One region of the Streptomyces sp. NPDC025784 genome, then DNA from elsewhere that is predicted to be linked to it. Evidence: riboswitches for the same ligand, from Rfam matches in the RefSeq annotation. Region 1 holds a riboswitch; the other holds the start of a gene.
What was found. A riboswitch is a leader RNA that binds a small molecule or an ion and turns the genes downstream of it on or off. The one in region 1 is predicted to bind cyclic di-AMP.
Positions count from the first base shown of each region.

Region 1 (3,401 bases):
CGACATGAGCCTAACCGCCTCGGGGGGATCGGCCAGCCTGACGACCACCCCTTGAGCAGAACCGAGCGTAAATTGTTTCCGAACGGAACAAAAACCTGCCCCGTACATGAATACCGCCCCGCACGAAAAGCCCCGCCCCGGCGCGTGCGGGGGAACACGTGCCGGGGCGGGGAGCCCGTGGGGACGGGGGTGACCCTCACCAGGCCTCCAGTGTGGAGACCTTCTCCAGGGGAGAGCCATGAACCGGCTGAGGCCTTTCGAGGACCGCTGCCGGGCCGCGGCCGGCGGTGTGGGGCCGGACCGGACGGCGTGGACGCCGGTCCGGACCGCACACGGCCGGTGGGGGCGCGGACGCAGGTGGGGGCTGCGGACGCGGACGGACGCACGGAGGACGGTGGGGGGGCGCGGCCGCCGCGCGAGGGCCGGTCAGCCGAGGTGCAGCTGCTGGCCCGGGAAGATGAAGTCGGCGTCGTCGACGATGTCCTTGTTCAGCTTGAACAGCTGCTGCCAGCCACCCTTGACGTGCTTCTTCTCGGCGATGGAGCTGAGGGTGTCGCCCTTGACGACCTTGTACTCGCCGTCACCCTTCTTGACCCTCTCGCCGGTCGGGGTGGTGACGGTCTTCTCGGCGGCCGGGCGCTCGGCCGAACGCGAGGCGGGCTGCTCCGTCGTACGGGTGGTGGTGCTCGACGCGGAGTCCGCGGTGCCGCCGTTGTACGTGGCGCTCGACAGGCCCGTACCGCAGGTCGGCCAGGCGCCCTTGCCCTGCGCGGCGAGGACCTTCTCGCCGATGGCTATCTGCTGGGCCTTGGAGGCCTTGTCGGCGGTGGAGGCGTAGGCGGTGCCGCCGTACGCGGCCCAGGTGGAGGCCGCGAACTGCAGGCCGCCGTAGTAGCCGTTGCCGGTGTTGATGGCCCAGTTGCCGCCGGCCTCGCACTGGGCGACGGCGTCCCACTCGGACGCGGTGGCGGCGGAGGCGTTGCCGGCGGCCATCAGCGGAGCGGCGATGGCGACACCGGTGACACCGGCGAGGGCGGCGACACGTGCGGCCTTGGACGGACGACGGTGCTTGCCCTTGTCGGAAAACAGCATGGAGGATCCCCTCACCGACGCCTGCGAGGTGAGCTGTCGGGTTCGGGCGGGTGAGTGCCCGGCCGTGCGCTCCAGCGCTCGGCTCCACCCCTAGCCGCTCCCGGTCCAACAACCGGTCGCGGCACTTACCTTGGGTCCCCCGCTCCTGCCCACGGCGCTTGACGCGTCGGCTGTTCCCGTACGGCCGTCGGCAGGATTCGGCGTTGCGACCGTCGGGGCCCGCTGTGGCGAGCGATCACGACCGTAGGCATGCGGTCGACGGAATTCCAAAGACGATCAGGGCCTCTGAGACTCATCTCTCACTCGCACCAAACCGGACATTCCACGGCGAACCGTGACGCGAACTCCCGCTACTTTTCGCCCGATTCGGCATCAACTGCAAGGCTCTGACCGGGGAGGATGAGGTCAGGGTCGGCGCCGACCGTCTTCTTGTTCGCGTCGTACAGCCCGGACCATCCGCCCGGCAGGTCGAGGGCGTCGGCGATCGTCGAGAGGCTGTCGCCGTTGCGCACGGTGTAGGAACCGTCGGCGGATTCACGCGAGGGGCCCGAGCCGCGGGAGGCGTGCCGCCCCGGAGTGCCGTCCTCGCGGGCGTCACCCGCGCCCTGCGTCGCATCCTCGTCGGCGCTGTCGCCGCGATGGCGGCCGGCTCCGGCCGTGCCGCCCTCGGACACCTCCGAAGACTCGTCATTCCGGCCAGACTTGTCCGATTCATCGCTCTTCGGCGTCGCCTGGTCCGAGCGGTCCGAGTCCTGGGAGTCCCCGTCCGACGAGGTGTCGGACTTGGTGGAGTTCCCGCCCTCGCGCGAGGTGTCGGTCAGGGAGGACGAACCGGACGAGAGAGAGGAGTCGGAAGAATCAGTTGAAGAGGACGAATCGGACGAGTCCGAAGAGCCGCCCTCGTTCGAGGAGCCGTTGCCCAGGCCCGTGTCGACCTCGACGTCAGCGGAGTTCCTGCTGAGCCCGGAGAGCGGCCCGCAGGTCGGCCAGGCGGTGAGCCCCTCGCCGTCGAGGACCTTCTCGGCGACCGCTATCTGCTGCGAGCGGCTGGCCTGGTCGGCGCTCGCGGCGTAGGCGAGACCGCCGTACCTCTCCCAGTTGTCCTGGGTCAACTGCAGGCCGCCGTAGTAGCCGTTGCCGTTGTCGGCGCTCCAGGCGCCGCCGCTCTCGCACTCCGCGACCCGGTCCCACGTGGTGCCGTCGGCGGCGCTCGCGCTGGTGGCGCCGAGCAGCGGGATCGCGATGGCCGAACCGGTCACTCCAGCGGCGACGATGAGAGCCGGGGCCTGACGGGGGCGACGGTGACGGCCGTTCCCGGAGAGCATGCGGAAGCCTTTCGCGTGACAGCAGGTGACTACAGCGGCTACAGCGACAGATGGGCCGCGTTGCTGGGTGAACGTATCCGCACTCGAACGCTTGTCACAAGTCGATGCAGCGCAGATCACGTGAAGATCACAGATGTGACGGACCGTCACCCGACACCCATCGGGACGTCGTTCCGCGGCATGCCTACCTGATCGGCGTGAACTCCACCGGAAGTGTGCGCAATCCACGCATAATGAGGCCACCGCGCCAGCGCAAATCGGCCGGATCCCCCGCGAGTTGCAGATCGGGCAGGCGGGTGAGGAGCGTGGCGAGCGCGGTCTGCCCCTCCAGACGGGCGAGCGGCGCGCCGAGACAGTAGTGAAGGCCGTGGCCGTACCCGAGGTGTTGGTTGTCACGCCGGGACAGGTCGAGCGTGTCCGGCTGTTCGAACCGTGCGGGGTCACGGTCCGCAGCCGCCAGGACGACGAGGACGGGATCGCCGGGCGCGATGTCCTGCCCGCCGATCCGCACGGGCTCCGTGGCGAACCGCCAGGTGGCGAGCTCGACCGGCCCGTCGTAGCGCAGGAGTTCCTCGACCCCGGTCTCCAGCAGTCCCCGCTCCCCCGCGGCGAGGGAGGTCTGGAGGCGGGCCCGCTGCCCGGGGTGGGTGAGGAGGGCGTAGGTGCCGTTGCCGATGAGGTTGACCGTCGTCTCGAATCCCGCGAAGAGCAGGATGAACGCCATCGCCGCGGCCTCGTTCTCGGTGAGGTGCTCGCCGTGGTCGGAGGCGCGGATGAGCCCGGAGATGAGGTCCTCGCCGGGTGCGGGGTGCTCGGGCAGCGCCTCCCGCTTGCGGTGGATGAGGTCGGCCAGATAGCCACGCATCTTCTTGACGGACCGCGCCACCCCGCCCCTCGGACCCCCGCCGTGCCGGATCATCATGCCCGCCCAGTCCCGGAAGTCGTCCTGGTCCTCGCGGGGGACGCCGAGCAGATCGCAGATGG
Region 1 covers NZ_JBVHMN010000017.1:127,922-131,322, reverse strand. Annotated here, with positions in the region: gene ACZ4IF_RS32255 (transglycosylase family protein) at 427-1,092, opposite strand; cyclic di-AMP (ydaO/yuaA leader) riboswitch at 1,096-1,259, opposite strand; gene ACZ4IF_RS32250 (transglycosylase family protein) at 1,443-2,417, opposite strand; gene ACZ4IF_RS32245 (cytochrome P450 family protein) at 2,602-3,401, opposite strand, start outside.

Region 2 (3,401 bases), on a different contig from region 1:
CACCGAGGGTGCGACCGCTGCTGGACGAACTCGGCGGCGAGGGGCTGGCGGTGTGCGGTCAGGGAGCGCAACTGTACGACGCCGGGGCGGACCGGATGCTGTGGTCGGTGACCCTGGACAGGGAACTGGCGGAGACGGCGCTCGGCAAGATTGAGGCGGAAGTCGGCCTGCTGTACGCGGCGGTTGACCAGGACGGCGTGGACGGGCTGACCCTGATCGAACCGGGCTACGTGATGCCCCACCCGACGCTCCCGGCGGTACGGGTGCGGCGGCGCGACGACCTGTGGACGGAGCCCATCAGCAAGGTGCTGCTCCGTCACCCTTCCCTGAGCGACGACGAGTTGGCGTCGGCGGCACGGTCGGTGGTCGGCTCGCTGGCGACGGTCACCATGTCGGGGCCGGGCACCGTCGAACTCCAGCCATGCGGTGTGACCAAGGCGACGGGTCTGGCCCTCGCCGCGGCGCACCTCGGTCTCGCGCCCGCCGAGACCCTCGCCTTCGGCGACATGCCCAATGACATCCCCATGTTCGACTGGGCGGCCCGCGGGATCGCCATGGCCAACGCGCATCCGGAACTGAAGGCGGTGGCCGACGAGGTGACCTTGTCGAACGAGGACGACGGCATCGCGGTCGTGCTGGAACGGCTCTTCGGGGTGTAGACGTCCGGTCGCGGTGCGGATGTCCTTCCGGGCGCGGACACCCCGACAGGAGAAAAGCGGAGAAAGACGGACAAAGATTCTCATTCGGGGCGCGGGCGGAGGTCCGTCGCGCGCCCCGAGGAGGCGATGTGCCGCTGTCGCCGGGTCAGTACGCTCCGTTGACGTTGTCGATCGAGCCGTACTTCGCCGCGGCGTAGTTGCAGGCGGCCGTGATGTTCGCGACCGGGTCGTACGGGTCCATCGAGGTGCCGGGGACGTGGTAGGCCTTGAAGGTGGGGTCGATCACCTGGAGGAGGCCCTTCGAGGGGATGCCGGCCTTGGCGTTGGAGTCCCAGTTGTTGATGGCACGGGGGTTGCCGGAGGACTCGCGCATCACGTTGCGGTGGATGCCGTTGTACGTGCCGGGTATGCGCGCCTTGGCCATGATGTCCAGGGAGTGCTTGATCCAGCCGTCGAGGTTGTTGGTGTACGTCTTGCCGGAGGAGGGGGCCCCTGCCGCCGGTGCGGCCTTGGTCAGCGGGGACACCACGCCGGTCGCGAGGTTCTTCGTACCCACCGTCAGCACCAGTCCAGGGCGCAGGTGGGCGGCGTCGGGGCCGATGACGGCCTTGTTCGCGTCGTACAGCGCCTGCCAGCCACCGCTCGACGGGTTCTTCTTCGCGACGGTCTGGAGGGTGTCGCCGGCGACCACGGTGTAGGTGAGGAGCTGCACCTGGGGGACGGTCGCCCGGACGGTCTGGGTCGCGGTGGCGGCCTGGGCGCCGGTGGCGCTCAGGAGGGGGAGCGCGAGGGCGACTCCGCCCACACCGGCGGCGAGCACGCCACGGGTGACGAGGGGGCTGGTCCTGAAGCGGCGGTTCATGAGTCGTCCGGACATGGCGGTTTCCTCTCCTGCGCCTGCGAGGTGAGCTGTCGGGTTCGGGCGGGGAGGTGCCCGGCCGCGCTCTCTGTGCGGCTTGACCCCGAGTCGTTCCGGTTTGTCCCGGATCGACGGTTTGCCTGGGTTCCCCCGCTCCTGCCGTGTGTGCGTGGGTGGGTGGGTCCGGGCGGCGGCAGGATTCGGCGATCCGCCCGGGATCGACGTGAACGTATGCGAGAGCACATGTCGGGAACAAGGTCTGAATTTCGGACGAAGATCGCTTTCAGCTGATTAAAGCGACGTCGATTCGTCCGATTCAACCGGAATTGGTTCCTCAACTTGCCTTTAGCAAAGGGGTTCTGTGAAGGCGGCGTAAATTCCCGGTCGAGGGTGTACGTGACCCAACTCACGAGACCAAGGCGAATCAAAGCGGCAAGACCGGCAACTCGGACATCATGCCCCGATGGGCTATGTGTACGAGTTGGGCAATTCGGACATCGGCAGGGCGGTGGTCCGAGGGGGGCAAATCGGGCAACTCGGGCAGGGTGTAGGAGGTTCCGTGGGGCCGGGCGGCCGCGCGTCCGGCCGCCCCGGCGGGCGGGGCCGGGCCGGTGGCGGCCCTAGCCCGCCGTGCGCGGGATCCGCTTCTCCCACGTCCGGTGGAAGACCACCTCGTCGCCGTCCCTGCAGATGACCTCGTCGGAGGCGATGAACTCCTCTTCGGAGCAGGTGAGTTCCGATCGCGTCGTCACCCGGGCGTCCCAGGGGAGGCCGGGGCGGTGGAAGCGGACCGACCAGGCCGAGCGGGCGCGCGCCGACAAGGGGCCGGACTCGTCGATCGTGTACGACTCCCCGACGTCCTCCGTGACTTCGAGGCCGTCCGGGTGGATACGGGTGCCTTCGTGACGGACGTCGGTCTCCAGGCGCCACTCGCCCTTGGCGACGTCGTGCACGAGGAGCCGCTCGGGGCGCGGCTCGTCCAGCGTCGCGGGGGAGGCCGCCCCGAGGGGCGCGGACTGCTCCGGCTCCTCGAAGACGATCGCCGGGTCCGACTCCCGTGCCCTCACCGGGAGTTCGAGGGCGCCGGCCGCCGGGTCCAGGGTGAAGCCGGTCTCCGGACCGGGCTGGGGCCAGACCCACGGCCAGTACGCGGAGGAGACGGCGAGCCGGACGTGATGCCCGGGCGGGAACGCGTGACCGATGGGGGCCAGCTCGACGAGCACGTCCTCCGTCGCGCCCGGCACCCACGTCGTGGCCCGGTCGCTGCCGTGGCGCGCCGACAGGTTCAGCACGCCCCGGGTGACGAGCGTCGAGGCGCCGTCGGGAGCCACGTCGCACAGCCGGGCGATCACCTGGCCCCGGGGGGAGTGCGAGGTCAGCCGCAGCCGGACCGCCGGGCGGCCCAGGACCCAGGTCTCCTCCGTGACCTCGAACTCGAAGCAGACCGAGCGGGCGTCCTCCTCGCGCTGGTCCGGGGGCAGGTCGGCGTCGTGGCCGTGCGGGACGGTGCGGCCCGCGTCCACCCCGGTGTGCTGCGGCGAGCGCACCGTCACCGGGTCGCCCTGGAGCGCGTACGTGACCCGGGTCACGGTGGGGGACGGCCACACGGGATCACCCACCCAGCGGCCGGTGATCACCGGGTACGTCGTCGCCGGGGGGCGCGCGTCCATGACGTACGAGCGCAGGAGCGGTTCCGCCATGATGCCGCCGGGGCCGGGGCCGGGGCCGGGGCCGGGGCCGGGGCCGGGGCCGGGGCCGGGGTCTGGGTCTGGGGCGGGGTCGGGGTCTGGGGCGGGCGTCGCCGGGGTGCGCAGCCAGTGGTCCCACCAGCGCAGGGTCTCCTGGAGGAAGCCGATCGCCGGGCCGGGCGGCCGGTCCCGGTC
Region 2 covers NZ_JBVHMN010000021.1:34,743-38,143, reverse strand. Annotated here, with positions in the region: gene ACZ4IF_RS35720 (HAD family hydrolase) at 1-659, shown strand, start outside; gene ACZ4IF_RS35715 (LysM peptidoglycan-binding domain-containing protein) at 805-1,536, opposite strand; cyclic di-AMP (ydaO/yuaA leader) riboswitch at 1,559-1,672, opposite strand; gene ACZ4IF_RS35710 (CocE/NonD family hydrolase) at 2,139-3,401, opposite strand, start outside.
Region 2: linked by a shared signal. The riboswitch ahead of ACZ4IF_RS35715 (LysM peptidoglycan-binding domain-containing protein) and the one ahead of ACZ4IF_RS32255 (transglycosylase family protein) in region 1 are both predicted to bind cyclic di-AMP.